Regions from separate parts of the Alteromonas sp. AWQ4_252 genome, predicted to be linked through region 1. Evidence: predicted binding sites of a transcription regulator. Region 1 holds the regulator's gene; each other region holds the start of a gene.

Region 1 (3,701 bases):
CTGGTCGTATTCGTCGGCTACCGTGTGGGTAAGTGCGGGTAATAAATTGACAGGAATATTGTCGACACAATAATAGCCCAAGTCTTCCAGTGCGCGCAGAGCCACCGATTTTCCTGAGCCCGAGCGGCCGCTGATGATAATAAGTTTCACGGGCGTTTCTCCTAAACGAACGTGTAGAACAGTTCCTTTAACAATAAGTTACTGTAAAGCGCGGATAATATCATCACTTGTTTCCGCTTTTCTGATAGTTTTTATCGTTTCTTTATCACTGAGCTTACCTGCTACCGTGGCAAGGGTTTGCAGATGCCCCTCTGTTTGATCCTGAGGAACCAAGAGCGTAAAGAAAATATCCACAGGCTTACTGTCGATGGCGTCAAAATCGATAGCTGGCTTACTGGTAACAACAATGGCAATTACGTGGTCAAGCCCCTCGAGCCGGCCATGAGGTAACGCGATGCCGTTCCCAATCCCTGTGCTACCCATGCGTTCTCGTGACATGAGGCTACTAAGCACCACTGCTTCGTCTATTTCCGGGTTATTTTTAGCGGCAATGCCACTGATTATTTCCAGAATGCGCTTTTTGCTATTGCACTGGACCGCACACTCGGTGCGATCCAGGCTTACTATGGCTTGTATATCCATGGTTTAGTGCTTTTTCAGCTTTTCCTTATGTTTGAGTACTTGCCTGTCTAACTTATCAACCATGCTGTCAATTGCAGCGTACATGTCTTGATTCTGCGAGGATGCGAACACCTCCGCGCCACTCAAATGAACAGTTGCCTCCGCTTTCTGATTAAGTTTCTCAACATTCAGTATGACGTGTACATTCGATATGTGATCGAAGTGTCTTTCCAGTTTACTGAACTTAGTATCGACATAATTACGCAAAGAATCAGTGATCTCAACATGATGACCGGTAAGGTTGATTTGCATATTTCGTCTTCCTTATTGTGAGCAGCCTTAGTTAAATTAGGCTTTTGCGTTGGTTAGACGGTGGAATCGATAGTGATTCCCGGTACTTTGCTATTGTTCGCCGTGCCACCATAATACCTTGGTCGGCCAACAATGAAGCAATCTTGCTGTCGCTTAGTGGTTTGCTCGGCTTTTCGGCCGCAACCAGCTTCTTAATCAGCGCTCTAATCGCCGTAGATGAGCACTCGCCACCTGATTCAGTGGCAACGTGACTGGAGAAGAAATACTTCAACTCAAAAATGCCTCGGGGCGTGTGCATATACTTTTGTGTAGTCACCCGCGAAATGGTTGATTCGTGCATATCTACCATTTCCGCCACGTCGTTTAATACCATGGGCTTCATCATTTCCGGACCGTGTTCAAAAAAGCCCATTTGCTGTTGAACAATGCAATTTGCTACCTTCAACAAGGTATCATTCCGGCTTTCGAGACTCTTGATGAACCACTTGGCTTCTTGCATGTGAGAGCGAATAAATTGGCTGTCACTGCTGTTTTTGGCCCGTCGACTCATGGCCGCATATTGCTGATTAACACTGAGTTTCGGCAGGCTGTCAGGGTTGAGTTCAACTACCCAGCGACCATTTTTCTTCGCCACTGACACATCGGGAATAACGTACTCAGGTTCTTTGGTAATTAGCGCACTACCAGGACGAGGATTCAACGTCTGTAACAAGCGCATGGCTTCCCGAAGCTGATCTTCTTTGAGGCGGGTTTTACGCATTAACGTACGGTAATCTTTACTGCCGAGTAAATCTGCATAGTCTTTTAAAATCAACTTTGCTTCTTCTAACCACGGCGTTTCAGGCGCAAACTGATTTAACTGCACCAATAAACATTCCTGAGGCGTTCTGGAACCTGAACCAATGGGATCGAACATCTGAATGCGTTTCAAGACACATTCCACTTCATCCTCTTCCACCGGTTCTTCCATATCCTCACTGTTGACACTTTGTAGAATGTCGTCGACGGTAACAGTGAGGTAGCCGGACTCGTCGATGGAGTCGATAATGGCTAAGGCAATTGCGCGGTCGGTGTCTGAGAAAGGGGTTAACCGCATTTGCCACAATAAATGGTCTTGAATGTTCTCAGTGGTTTCGCCCTGAAATACTTGTTCGTCGTCACCGCCGGAAGAAGGCCCTGGGGCAGGGGCTGATGAGGCCGAAATGTATTCATCCCAGGTGCTGTCAATGGGAAGCTCATCGGGTAAGTCGTTTTTTTCAAGCGCTTCGCCGGTGTCCATATTATCTGATGCAGACGCGCTCACAGCTTCCTGTGCGCTGTCGTCGTTATCGATATTATTTTTCTCAACTACCTCGTTATCTGCGCCTTCATCTACTTCCAGCAACGGATTTGAATCCAGTGCTTCCTGAATTTCCGCCTGCAAATCGAGCGTAGACAGTTGCAGCAATTTAATTGCCTGCTGTAACTGCGGCGTCATGGTTAGTTGTTGACTAAATTTTAGCTGTAAAGATGGTTTCATCTACGTCTTATTATAACTCTTAAAAAGGATACCCGACAGAATGCCTGCCGTGCCTGCGATAATTCGCATTGCTATCAGGGCTATCTTAACTATAGCCTGAATTGCTCGCCTAGGTATACATCTCTCACTTTTTGGTTACTCAATACTTCTTCGGCAGTGCCTTGAGCAATGAGTTCCCCGTGGCTGACAATATACGCTTCTTCACATACATCCAGAGTTTCACGCACATTGTGATCAGTGATAAGAATGCCAATACCTCTGTCACGTAAATGCTGAATGATCTTCTTTATATCATTAACCGAAATAGGGTCAACACCAGCGAAGGGTTCATCGAGTAAAATAAATTGCGGATTGGCTGCAAGCGCCCTGGCAATTTCAACCCTGCGTCGCTCTCCCCCGGATAAACTCATTCCTGTACTATTGCGTATATGGTTAATATTAAATTCATCAAGTAGCGCATCTGCTTCAGCTTCCCGTTGATGTGTTTTTAAATCTTTACGGGTTTGCAAGATGGCCATGATGTTTTCATGAACAGTAAGCTTGCGAAAAATCGACGCTTCCTGGGGCAGATAACCAATCCCCTTTCGTGCCCGTTCGTGCATTGGCTGATGCGTAAGCTCTTGATTATCTATATTGATTTTGCCTTTATCCAGCGGCACCAGACCTACTATCATGTAAAAAGTCGTGGTTTTTCCAGCGCCATTTGGCCCCAAAAGACCTACGATTTGCCCGGTTGATACCGACAGACTCACATCCCGCACAACTTGTCTGGATTTGTAAGACTTAGCGAGATGCGACGCAGATAAAGTGGCCATGGCTAGTTGTTTTCTCCTTCATTTTCAGTATCTTTACTGTCTTTCGCTTTTATAGCATCAGGCCGGAAAACTGTTGTCACTCTACCATTACCACTGTCTTCTCCGCCAGTGGCTTGTAATTGTTCCTTTGCCATATCGTAAGTAATACTATCGCCTTGAACCATACTGGTGTCTTGTTGAATAGTGGCGTTACCGTTAAGTGCTATCAACTGTCCGAAAACTTCGTAGCGGATAATCTCGGCACTGGCTTTGACTTTTGCTCCGTCATCCAATGTCTGAGAGTACTTGGCTGGCTGTCCTCTGGCTATAAATATTTCTTTCCCTTCACCTTCTGTGGCAATAACCTCAACCTCATCGGCTTCTATGATCAGCGTGCCCTGAGTAATTTTAACATTGTCTTTAAAGACTGATGTTTTCTTTTTGCCGTCGATAAA
Region 2 (3,701 bases), 1.6 Mb from region 1:
ACGTACGCTGAATCAGGCGGTGTGGCCCAGGGAAGACCGGTTACTTGCGCTGGCGCATTTTATTTCCCGGGACAAAGCCTGTAGAAAAATTCGCACGGCGTTGTCATTGACATAACTATCTCGTTTTGCACTTAATTTCGCTTTATGTGAGGTTTGGTCAGATATCTTTTAAAACCAGCTTGGTGAACAAGGGGAAATGGTCTGATCCATAGCCGGGCAAACGCTTGATCTCCACTAAATTAAAATGTTCACTGTGGAAAACGTGATCCAGCGGCCAGCGAACCCAGCGTGATTTGGCATGGAATGTATTGAAAAACCCTCTTCCTATGCGTGGGTCTTTAGCGCCACTTATCTTTTTAAAGAGGCGAGTTGTAGCTGACCACGCCACATCGTTCAAATCACCGGTAACAATATAGGGTACTTCTAATTCTGAAACTTCTTTGGCTACTAATGTAAGCTCTTTATCTCTTGGTTTGGCCGTTGTCGCTTCGGTTGGACTGGGAGGCTCAGGATGAACAAAGTACAGTTTCACTGTTTGGGATGCCAGCGTAATGGTAGCATCCATAGAAGGGATACCGTCTTTTACCCGGAATTGAATATCTGTTTCTGAGAGTGGGAATTTGCTGTACATGTGCATGCCATATAAATTGTCCAGTGGGCATGCCAGTCGGTACGGATAGTCATCGTGAATGGTGTACAGCGCACGTTCCCAGTGTTTGTCCGATTCGAGGGTAACAATGATATCTGGCTGGTAACGAGAAATGAGTTTAATTAAACCCTGATAATGGCTGTTGTGCATATATACATTGCTGGTTAACAGGCTAATAGTATTTATTTCATCCACCGCCGTTTGTTTCGGTACCTCTGCTCGCCAAATTGGGGTGTAAGGAAGGATCCAAAGCAATTGATAGATGCATGCTGCTAACAGAAGCACTTGCATACTCAGCGCCAACGTTATGTGTGAAGGGTAATACCAGCACCACCACAATATTAGCAGACCGATGCCTGCAGTTTGTTGCAGACGAGGAAATTCCCACACCCTGATAAGCCAGTGTTTTCCTGGAATATGAGGGCATACTGTTGTGAAAAGAAGCAGTGCAGAGAGTAAAAGCAATACTGCAAGCATAGTGAGGCCTTGTTGTTTCCTGGTTTCAATGACATTCATCTATAACACGAAAAGCAATGAAACGATCACTTATAACGATTAATTTAGCATGGGTAAAAAATACCGGGCTTCCCGCAAAGTTTGCACATTACCACTGAACTCAACTCACGTAATCTTTCATAATTTCATTATAAAACAGTTGTTTAGGCTTGTGGCACGAAGATGGCATTAGTTCTCATGCATTTTCAATAAAGGAGAGCTAGTTATGAAACGTACAATTTTATCTTTGTTAGTAGCTGGTACATTAACCACTTCCGCTTATGCAGGATCCATGGAGACTGAGAACAAGTGGGAAGCGGGCGCAAAAGATGCTTGGATTGACGGTAAAGCCGAAGCGACTTTACTGTTTAACGGTAACCTTAACTCTTTCGACATCAATACTGATGTTCAACGAGGCAAAGTGATCTTAACGGGTAAAGTTGAGAATTCTGTAGACAAAAAGTTGGCAGAGGAGCTTATTGCTAACATCGACGGAGTAACTGAGGTTGATAATCAGTTAACTATTGTCGCTGACAGCAATATGGCGGAAGACGAAGAAATGTCCTCAGAGGACGGAGTAAGTGAGCTCACCGATGCTAAGATTGCAACAGTGATCAAAACCCGCTTGCTCATGGATTCAGATATTTCTGGTTTTGATATTGATGTTGACGTTGAAAATGGCAACGTAACTCTAACTGGTTCTGTTGACTCAGATGCCGAGCGTGATTTGGCAGTGGAGATTGCCAAAAGCGCTAGTGATGTTATGGATGTGGAAAACAACCTCACCGTGACTGAAACCAGCACCACCATGAAAAGCGAATAGATATAACATATTGAAAAGGCGCCTCAGGCGCCTTTTTTCGTGAAAGAATATAATAATTTGTTCGACAATGATATGTTCGAACTAGCAGGGCGGCCTTTCTGGCGCATTATTTTACTAATTTTGTATCTCGCTGAGAGGATCCTGACTTCCCTGGCACTTCACAATTGATCACTTAGAATTGTGATCTTTATTCGTTGTCAGTGTTTAAGTATTAAATCTTTAGGCTATCACCCTAAAGTACAAATGTAGGGTGATTCAGAGTGATATACACTATCGGAAAGTTTGGTCATCAGAGTGAAAGCTCAACACCTAACTCATTACAGGGAAACACATGAAACTGTTTAAAATAAAACACCGTCCGCAACCGGAAACTGCGTTCGAGAAAATGTTACATGGGCAACCGGTATATAACTGGTTCGACAGATACAAAAAACCAACGTCTATCGGCAAAAACCAATCTGCTAAAGTAATAGAATTGAAAGTAAGCAATGGTTAATCCTTAGCGTGGGGCAGCAAAATCTACTTGCTGCCATTACCATTTTACCCCCTCCCTTTTATAACCTTTCTTAACTCCTGCTTGAGATGGAAAAAGTTACTAATAAACAGTGATTTATTGTTTTTGTTTAAGGTCGTTTATTGGTACGAATGGTGCATTTGTCTTGGTGTATTTAACCCGGAGACAAGGTCATGAAACTATTTTCTCGCGTTTCTGTTGTATTTTTAATTTGTGTTGCCAGCGCTATCTTGCTGTTTGCCGGGCAGTCGGTTAGAGGTGAGGCATCTAACAGAACGCAAGTAAGTAAGCCGGACCCCGTAGCATCCATGGTTTCCTCGGTTCAAGCCGCTCATTTTGAACCACAAAACAGGTTCCACCAAATACGCAAACAAAGAATTGAACATTACCTGTCGCTTGCGCGTAAGTATGACGACAACGACTGGGATTACAGTCGAGATGATGCGTTAGCAAGAGCACAAAATATTCTCTCGCATCATCAATCTACTACAGGTGGGACCTATGCGGGCTTATAGTATTTGTTGGTATTTCTGTTTTCTTATTCTGTCTGGATGTGCCTCACAACCTGATGAAGCAACCAAAATTGAACAAGCTCCGGTGGAAGAAACAGAAGAGCGGAAAACAGGCGTTCAAAAACTGACGCAAGGTGAAACAGCGTCTGTCACAACCAGTCAGGGTACAATAACTGTCTCACCCACTGTCGTAGCAGTAGCAGATGGGACAACCTCCACTGGTGAGCCTTATTATCACGATCCATGGGAAGGCTTTAATCGCGCCATGTTTCAGTTCAACAATGTGACGTACCGATACGCATTACATCCCATTGCAGATGGGTATAACTACGTTGTTCCCGCGCCGGTCAGAGACAAGATTGGTAATGCCTTCGATAATCTTCGCGAGCCACTCAATCTTGTTAACCACGCACTCACTGGAGAAATCGGAAAAGCGGGAAACAATCTGGGCCGTTTTCTTATTAATTCCACAATCGGCTTACTCGGGCTATTTGACCCGGCAGATAGCTGGTTTGGGTTAGGCCCTGAAAAGCAAACACTGGCTACAACGCTACAGCATTATGATGTTGGGTCCGGACCCTATCTGGTACTACCTATTTTAGGGCCTGCCGACCCCAGAGGGGCTTTTTCAACACTCACAGAAGGCCTGGTTCACCCAGTAAACTATATTGCGCAGCCTCCTGAAACCTATCAATTGAGAATAGGTGA
Region 3 (3,701 bases), 490 kb from region 1:
GTCAGAAACTTTTTCCTGAACACTTTCAGCATAAGCTTTGTTAGCTTCAGCCAAGCTCATTAAGTCTTTCTGTTGCGTTGCTGTTTCGAAGTAAGACATACCTTCAGAAAGCAGTGACTTGTAAAGTGAATTTTGCTTTTCAGCCAGTTCTTGCATAGTGCTCATGTTTAAAGACGCCAGGTCAGACATAGGCTTCATTGCAGTTTTCATTTGCTCGTTCATTTGTTCAAACATTACCGTTCTCCAGTTTCTAGTGTGAATCAATTAGTTGATTTGGTTGCCGCAGGTTTTGCGGTAGTTGTTTTCTTTGCCGGGGTTCGGCGCGTCCGCGTTGCTGGCTTTTTAGCTGGCTCAGCAGCATTCGCAGTTTTCTTTGCTGTGCTAGCAGTTTTAGCGGTTGTTTCTTCAGCTTTAGTCACGGTTTGTTTTGCCGTTTCAGATGTTGCTTTGACAGATTCCGTCACCGTTTCTTTTACTGTTTCGGTACTCTTTTCCGCTGCCTTTACAGTGGCCTTAGCTGCTGGTTTCACAACTCCTTCAGTCGCTTTTTTCGCTTCCTCACTGGCAGTAGATAAAGAAACAGACATAATTTCTGCCACTTCTTCACGCATGGCGTTCATAGTAGAGTAGGCATCTTTAGAAGCGCTGGTCATTCGTTCACGAACAGATTCGGCCAGTTCAGAATTTGCATTCATGACACCTTTGAACTCTGTTTGTTTCGCTACAGCTTCAAGGTAACGAACGCTATCGCTCAGCAAGCCAGTAATTAAAGTAGTTTGCTGTTCAGACAAGCTCTCCAGTGTTTTTGTATTAACCGCAAATAACGTATGAACGGGTTTACTGGAATTTTTTAATTGTTCTGAAAATGAGCCAAACATGTCTTTCTCCTAACAGACTAGAAACGAATGCGTGCTGCGATGCAGCAAGATTTGATTAGATATTAACCAGTGAAGGCGGAGAGATCAAGGGTTATGTTGCGTCGCAGCAATTATTTGTTAGAACAGTTTTGACTATGGTTAGGTGTTTTTATGCTGCATGGCAGCATAAAGGTCATTTTTGATTTTTCTTCCAGGCTTCCATATTCTGTTCAACCATTTTGTTGAACATACCAAATGGGGAGTTTTCCATCATATTCTTCATCAGACCTTGTGCCTGATCCTGCTGTTCTATAAAGGTAAGCAATGATTGCTCTAAATACTGACGAACAGAAGGTTGCATATCCGTATCGTAGTACCGGATGAGCTGCTTTAATAATGAATTGGTGAGCAACGATTGGTTCTTATCTGCTTCAGATTCACTGATGATCTGCAAAAGAAGGGACTTAGTTATATCGTCTTCTGTTTTGGAATCGATAACCTTGAATTCTTCCCGATCATTAATTAACCCCTTAATATATTCGAGATTCACATACTGACTGGATGACGTGTCGTAAAGTCTTCTGTTAGGGTATTTTTTAATAGTGATCATGACGCTACCTTTTTCTTATTTCTTTGAAAGAGTAGCGCACTAACGGTTGTGTGAGCAATGAGGGTGTGAAAATAAGCGACACATTTTTCGATAATGGCAGGCTTACTTACTAAGGATAAAACCTAAAGTTATGATCTAACGAGATTATTTTGTTGTGGCACGGTTATCGCTCCTGCTTATCCTGAGCACCCGATAAGGGCAATTCAAAAAAACGGAGTATAGCCATGACTAAACTTGTAAAACTCTTTGTAATGAGCCTCGCCGCAGCTTGTACTGTTCACTTTTCCGCTCAGGCCGTAGAAGATACTAAAGAAGTTCAGGCACCCAACCCTGTGATGACGCAGAATCAGAATTTTGATGACGCTACGTTACAAAAATTTACAATGGCCATGACGGCAGTGAGTAAAGTTGCAGACAAATACCAAACGGAATTAAGTGGTGAAGAGTCACCTGAAAAAATGAAGGAAATTCAGCAGGCCGCCCAATCTGAGATGGTTTCTGTGATAGAAGAAACTGGCCTGAAGGTCGACACTTACACCACCATTGCTCAATTGGTACAGACTAATGAGCAGTTGCGTGAAAGAGTGTTAAACATTGCGAAGAAGCACGGTAGTCAATCGTAAAACTATTTGCCGGTTGAAACAGGGCGCTGAAATAGCGCCCTTTCTTGTTTTATCCCAACTGTTTTCGTACGTAGCTTCCTGGAGCTGGTTCGATAGCGGGAAAGGCGTCATTCTCCCCAGGTTGCGGCGCATTAACTTTGGCCTTACCTTGATGTTTTAACCAGTTATGCCAGTGAGGCCACCACGAACCTTCGTGCTTAGTTGCCCCATCAAACCACTCACTTGCAGACCCAGGCAGGGATTCATTGGTCCAGTGAGGATATTTCCCGGTAACTGGGGGGTTGATAACGCCAGCCAGATGCCCCGACCCGGCCAATACAAAAGTGGTATCACCGCTGACTAACTGTGTTCCTTTATAGGCACCTTGCCAAAGCACGATATGGTCGGCGAGTGTCGTAAGAAAATACACTGGTATGTCGATTTTGGACAAATCAATGGGGATGCCGTCGATAACCACAGCCCCCGGCGTTTTCAGCTTGTCTTCCCAGTAAGTGGTGCGAATATACTGTTTAAAACAGGCTGCAGTAATGTTGGTGGCGTCGCTGTTCCAGAACAGAATATCAAAGGCTGCAGGATCTTTGCCTTTGAGGTAATTGTTGATGAAGTACGACCAAAACAGATTATTCTCTCGCAATAAGCTAAAGCTTAAGCCCAGAATGCGGCCGTCATATATACCTTTAATGTCTGCATTTTGCTCCATAATAGGCAGCGCGTCTTCAGTGAGGTAATTACCAATTTCACCGGGCTCGCTGAAGTCCAGCAGGGTGGTCAGTAGCGTCAGAGAACCAATGCGGGTATCCTCTTTTGCCCGTAAGTAGGCCGCTGCGGTGCTCAATAATGTGCCGCCGACGCAAAAACCCACCATATTCACTTTTTCTCTGCCAGTAATGGCGCACACTGCATCCAGAGCCTCAATCGGGCCTGCTTTCATGTAGTCAAAAAAATCTCTATCGGCCAAATGAGCATCTGGGTTTACCCAGGAAATCATAAATACAGAAAAACCGCTTTCAAGAAGGCCGTTCACCACAGACTTCTTCTCTTCCAAATCGAGAATGTAATACTTATTGATAAATGGCGGGACAAATAAAACGGGCTTAGCGAAGGTCTTGTCGTGTTTTGGTGTGTAGTGAATGAGTTGCATCAATTCGTTTTGATACACCACTTCGCCTTTCGTTGTGGCGAGGTTTTCTCCCAAGGTAAATGCGTCCATGTCGGTCTGGGTGATTTTAAAGGCTTCCAGCGGACTTTTTTCTAAGTCCCGCATGAAGTTTTCGATACCCTTAACCATATTCTGTCCTTTGGTTTTGAGGATTTCCTCGCAGACCTCTGGGTTTGAGAGAAGATAGTTCGTGGGCGATACAGAGTTGATGTACTGACGAGTATAGAATTTCACCTGCTCTGCAGATTTGGGATCTTTGAACTGCATAGCAGCAATAGTGCCTTGGAGCATTTTTGAGTTGATGAGGTAGGCTTGCTTTAAATAACTAAACACCGGATTGTCTTGCCAGTCTGTGTGGGTAAACCGGCGGTCATTGCGTTCCTCTTCCACTACCGGTTGTGCCTTCTCCCCCAGCATGGCCTTTGTTGCCTGCTGCCACAACTCGGTTTGTT
Region 4 (3,701 bases), 370 kb from region 1:
CACGGCACCGGTCTGGGGTTGGCTGTGGTGAAATCTGTGGTGACCGCCCATAAAGGGCAGTTGAGAGTCGTCAATCTGCCTGGTGGTGGCGCATGTTTTTCAATTAGCCTGCCGTTAGTAATAAAAAATACACAGGTCCAGCCCACCGACGTTACAGGAGAAGTATCATGAGTCAAACTACTATTCTCATTGTTGAAGATGACGCGGGTCTGCGTGAAGCGCTAAACGATACATTGTTGTTAGCAGACTATGGGGTTGTTGAGGCAAGTAGTGCAGAAGAGGCGCTGCTTCAGCTCAGTGCTCACAAAGTTGATTTAGTGGTTAGCGATATCCAGATGGGTGAGATGAGTGGCCTTACACTGCTTAAAAACATTAAATCTCGCTATCCGCAAATGCCAGTACTATTGATGACAGCTTATGCCACCATCGACGACGCGGTGCAGGCAATGCGTGATGGTGCTACCGACTATCTCTCCAAGCCTTTTGCGCCGGAAGTCTTGTTGAATTTAGTAAGCAGGTACGCACCAGCAAATCAGGTTGAATCTCGTACGCCAATTGTAGCCGACCCATCAAGCATTCAACTGTTGGCGCTTTCTAGAAAAGTGGCAGGCACTGACGCGACAGTCATGGTCTTAGGTCCCAGTGGGTCGGGAAAAGAGGTGCTTTCACGCTATATTCACGACCAATCAGCCAGAGCCAGTGAAGCATTTGTAGCCATAAACTGTGCTGCGATACCGGAAAATATGCTTGAGGCGACCCTGTTTGGTTACGAAAAAGGGGCATTCACCGGAGCCATTCAAGCGTGTCCGGGAAAGTTTGAACAGGCGCAAAATGGCACAATTCTCCTTGATGAAATTACTGAAATGGATTTGGCATTACAGGCTAAATTACTCCGTGTGCTGCAAGAAAAAGAAGTAGAGCGTTTAGGCGGTCGGAAAACCATTTCGCTAAACGTAAGGGTCATTGCAACCAGTAACCGCGATTTGCGTCAGGCGGTTGAAGCCGGTGAGTTTCGTGAAGATTTGTATTATCGCCTCAATGTTTTCCCAATTGTTTGGTTGCCATTGGCGCAACGCCCCGGCGATATTGTGCCTCTGGCGGAGCACCTGATAAGTCGCCACAACGCCCAGCATCAGAAAATAGTGATATCCGGAGCCGCGCGCAATAAGCTCAATCAGTATGACTGGCCTGGCAACGTTCGCGAGCTGGATAATGTTATTCAAAGAGCATTGATATTGTGTGACGGCGAAATGATTGAATCTTCAGATTTGATGATTGATATGGCTGCCACTTTAGCAAGTCACCAAAGTTTGCAACCACAGGAGCAGGAAGACGATAGTAAACTCGGCTCGGAATTACGTCATCAAGAGCATCAAATAATCTTGGACACACTTCAACTGTGTAACGGTAAGCGCAAGGATGTTGCCGAAAAGCTGGGCATTAGCCCCCGCACATTGCGTTATAAGCTCGCCAGAATGCGCGAAGAAGGTATCGACGTTCCCGCCTAATTTCATTTTTCCTCATATGGGCATGGATAACCATGCCCTGCCCAATCTTTACGACTCCCTGCCACACTTTTTCTTCTGTTTTACTACCGCTGTCATTTATTTGGCGAGTTATGTAACTTGTTGTTTTAAATGTCATTTAAAAGTTGGTATCAGACTTGCTTTTGTACATTTAAGAATCAAATGTCAGACAGGTTTCTGACAGTCAAATATTTTCAGGAGTGCTTATGGACGTCAAGGCCAATAGTTTGTATCAAGAAATGCAAGCCATGATAGGGCAAACTCGTCTGCAGGCTACCGAGTTGCCTCAGCAATCATTGGAGACAGTAAACACGTCTGCCAATGATTTTTCCGTCATGTTGAAGAACGCCGTCGATGGCGTAAATTCCATGCAGATGGAGTCGAAATCTATGCAGCAACGCTTCGAGATGGGGGATACGTCACTGAGCCTGGCAGAAGTAATGGTAACAAAGGAAAAGGCGAGTATTGCATTTGAGGCGACAGTGCAGGTTAGGAATAAAGTACTTGAAGCCTATAAACAAATTATGAACATGCCGGTGTAGTGGAGTAACAGGTTATGGCTGAAGCAACGGGCACCAACTTAACGGTTACTGACTCCAACGACGAACTGGCTTCGACTGAAGCTGAAAATAAATCAGGCTTTATGGATGCACTGGGCAGTGCCGACATGATGCGTCAGATGGCGCTTGTGGTGGTTCTGGTTATCTGTGTTGCTATCGCGGTGTTTATTCTTATTTGGGCACAGGAGCCCGACTATCGACCCCTTGCTAAAATGGAAACGGAAGAGCTGATTGAGACTCTCGATTATCTCGACGCCAATCAAATTGATTACCAATTACAAGGTAACACGGTTTACGTTCGTACTGACGAGTTTCAGTCAATTCGGTTAGGCATGACCAGGCAAGGTCTGGTGCGTGCCGATGACGCCGGTACAGACATCATTATGCAAGATATGGGCTTTGGTGTTTCACAGCGAGTGGAAATGGAGCGACTGAAGCACGCCCGCGAACAGCAAATTGCTGCAACAATCCAGGACATTGACAGTATTCAGAAAGCCAGAGTGCTGCTGGCAATGCCCAAAGAAAATGTGTTTGCCCGTCGTGAGAAAAAAGCCAGTGCTACCGTGGTTCTAACGGCCAAACGAGGCAAAGTTATTGCTGGCGAAGAAGTCGATGCGGTGATTGATATTGTCGCCTCAGCGGTACAGATGATGGAGCCGTCAAATGTAACCGTCACCGATAGTAACGGCAGACTGTTGAACTCAGGTTCCCAGGACTCTATGAGTGCCCGGGCGCGAAAAGAGTATGAAATTGAACGTCAGCGGGAAGAAAAGTACCTTGAGAAAATTGACTCGATTTTAATTCCGGTACTTGGAATTGGAAATTATACCGCTCAGGCTGACGTTGCCATGGATTTCACCGCCATGGAGCAAACGCAGCGCACTTACAATCCCGACTTGCCCGCCGTTCGCAGCGAGATGTCCATTGAGTCAAGTAGTGTTGGCTCCATTGCCGGCGGCATTCCTGGTGCCTTAAGCAATCAACCTCCTCTTGATTCAACCATACCTGAAAATGCCGTGGCTGGTGACGGTCAGGTACTACCCGTTCCTGGGCGTAATAATCGTGAAACTCAGAAAAACTACGAGCTCGATACCACTATCAGTCATACGAAAAAACAAACCGGTGTTGTAAGACGTTTAAGTGTCTCTGTGGCAGTGGATCACGATCGCGTCGTTGCTGAAGACGGCAGTGTCACTACGTCGCCAAAAAGTCAGGAGCAGTTACTCAATATCCGCAGGTTACTGCAGGGCGGCATTGGCTTTGACGTCGCAAGAGGGGACTCCCTGGAAGTGGTCAGTGTTCCATTTACCCGTATGGATGAAGAAGGCATTGAAGAACTTCCTTTCTGGGAACGTCCTGAAATGTTGCCTATAATTAAGTTAGTTGTGGGCGGGCTTATTATCATCATACTTATTCTGTTTGTGATAAGACCTATGTTGCGTCGTTTGATTAATCCTGAGGATACGAAGGATACCGAAGACTTCGATGCCGATGAAGGCCTGGATTTGGGCGACGACACTATCAGCATGTTGTCTCAGGAATTCGATGAGGGGCAGGTTGGTTTTGCCCCGGATGGATCCTTGATGCTACCCGACCTTCACAAAGATGAAGATGT

The links. Region 1 encodes sigma-54, which starts transcription at its own class of promoters, with help from an activator protein. Its sites were predicted from a motif close to GTTGGCACGNNNNTNGNNT; they were not measured.
Region 2: a site for sigma-54 is predicted at 1,316-1,334, ahead of ACXACM_RS14905 (BON domain-containing protein). Genes of this name have one in related genera too.
Region 3: a site for sigma-54 is predicted at 1,621-1,639, ahead of ACXACM_RS05700 (DUF4168 domain-containing protein). Genes of this name have one in related genera too.
Region 4: a site for sigma-54 is predicted at 1,651-1,669, ahead of fliE (flagellar hook-basal body complex protein FliE). Genes of this name have one in related genera too.

Annotation. Positions count from the first base shown of each region.
Region 1 is NZ_JBSWSV010000001.1:1,811,514-1,815,214, forward strand. Features, by position in the region: gene rapZ (RNase adapter RapZ) at 1-150, opposite strand, end outside; gene ptsN (PTS IIA-like nitrogen regulatory protein PtsN) at 199-642, opposite strand; gene hpf (ribosome hibernation promoting factor) at 646-933, opposite strand; gene ACXACM_RS08120 (RNA polymerase factor sigma-54) at 965-2,452, opposite strand; gene lptB (LPS export ABC transporter ATP-binding protein) at 2,542-3,267, opposite strand; gene lptA (lipopolysaccharide transport periplasmic protein LptA) at 3,270-3,701, opposite strand, start outside.
Region 2 is NZ_JBSWSV010000001.1:3,382,261-3,385,961, reverse strand. Features, by position in the region: gene ACXACM_RS14915 (hypothetical protein) at 1-115, shown strand, start outside; gene ACXACM_RS14910 (endonuclease/exonuclease/phosphatase family protein) at 158-1,126, opposite strand; gene ACXACM_RS14905 (BON domain-containing protein) at 1,371-1,967, shown strand; gene ACXACM_RS14900 (hypothetical protein) at 2,299-2,463, shown strand; gene ACXACM_RS14895 (hypothetical protein) at 2,655-2,996, shown strand; gene ACXACM_RS14890 (MlaA family lipoprotein) at 2,983-3,701, shown strand, end outside.
Region 3 is NZ_JBSWSV010000001.1:1,316,807-1,320,507, forward strand. Features, by position in the region: gene ACXACM_RS05685 (phasin family protein) at 1-234, opposite strand, end outside; gene ACXACM_RS05690 (phasin family protein) at 261-878, opposite strand; gene phaR (polyhydroxyalkanoate synthesis repressor PhaR) at 1,051-1,467, opposite strand; gene ACXACM_RS05700 (DUF4168 domain-containing protein) at 1,692-2,090, shown strand; gene ACXACM_RS05705 (PHA/PHB synthase family protein) at 2,140-3,701, opposite strand, start outside.
Region 4 is NZ_JBSWSV010000001.1:2,178,176-2,181,876, forward strand. Features, by position in the region: gene ACXACM_RS09620 (sensor histidine kinase) at 1-171, shown strand, start outside; gene ACXACM_RS09625 (sigma-54-dependent transcriptional regulator) at 168-1,508, shown strand; gene fliE (flagellar hook-basal body complex protein FliE) at 1,733-2,068, shown strand; gene fliF (flagellar basal-body MS-ring/collar protein FliF) at 2,083-3,701, shown strand, end outside.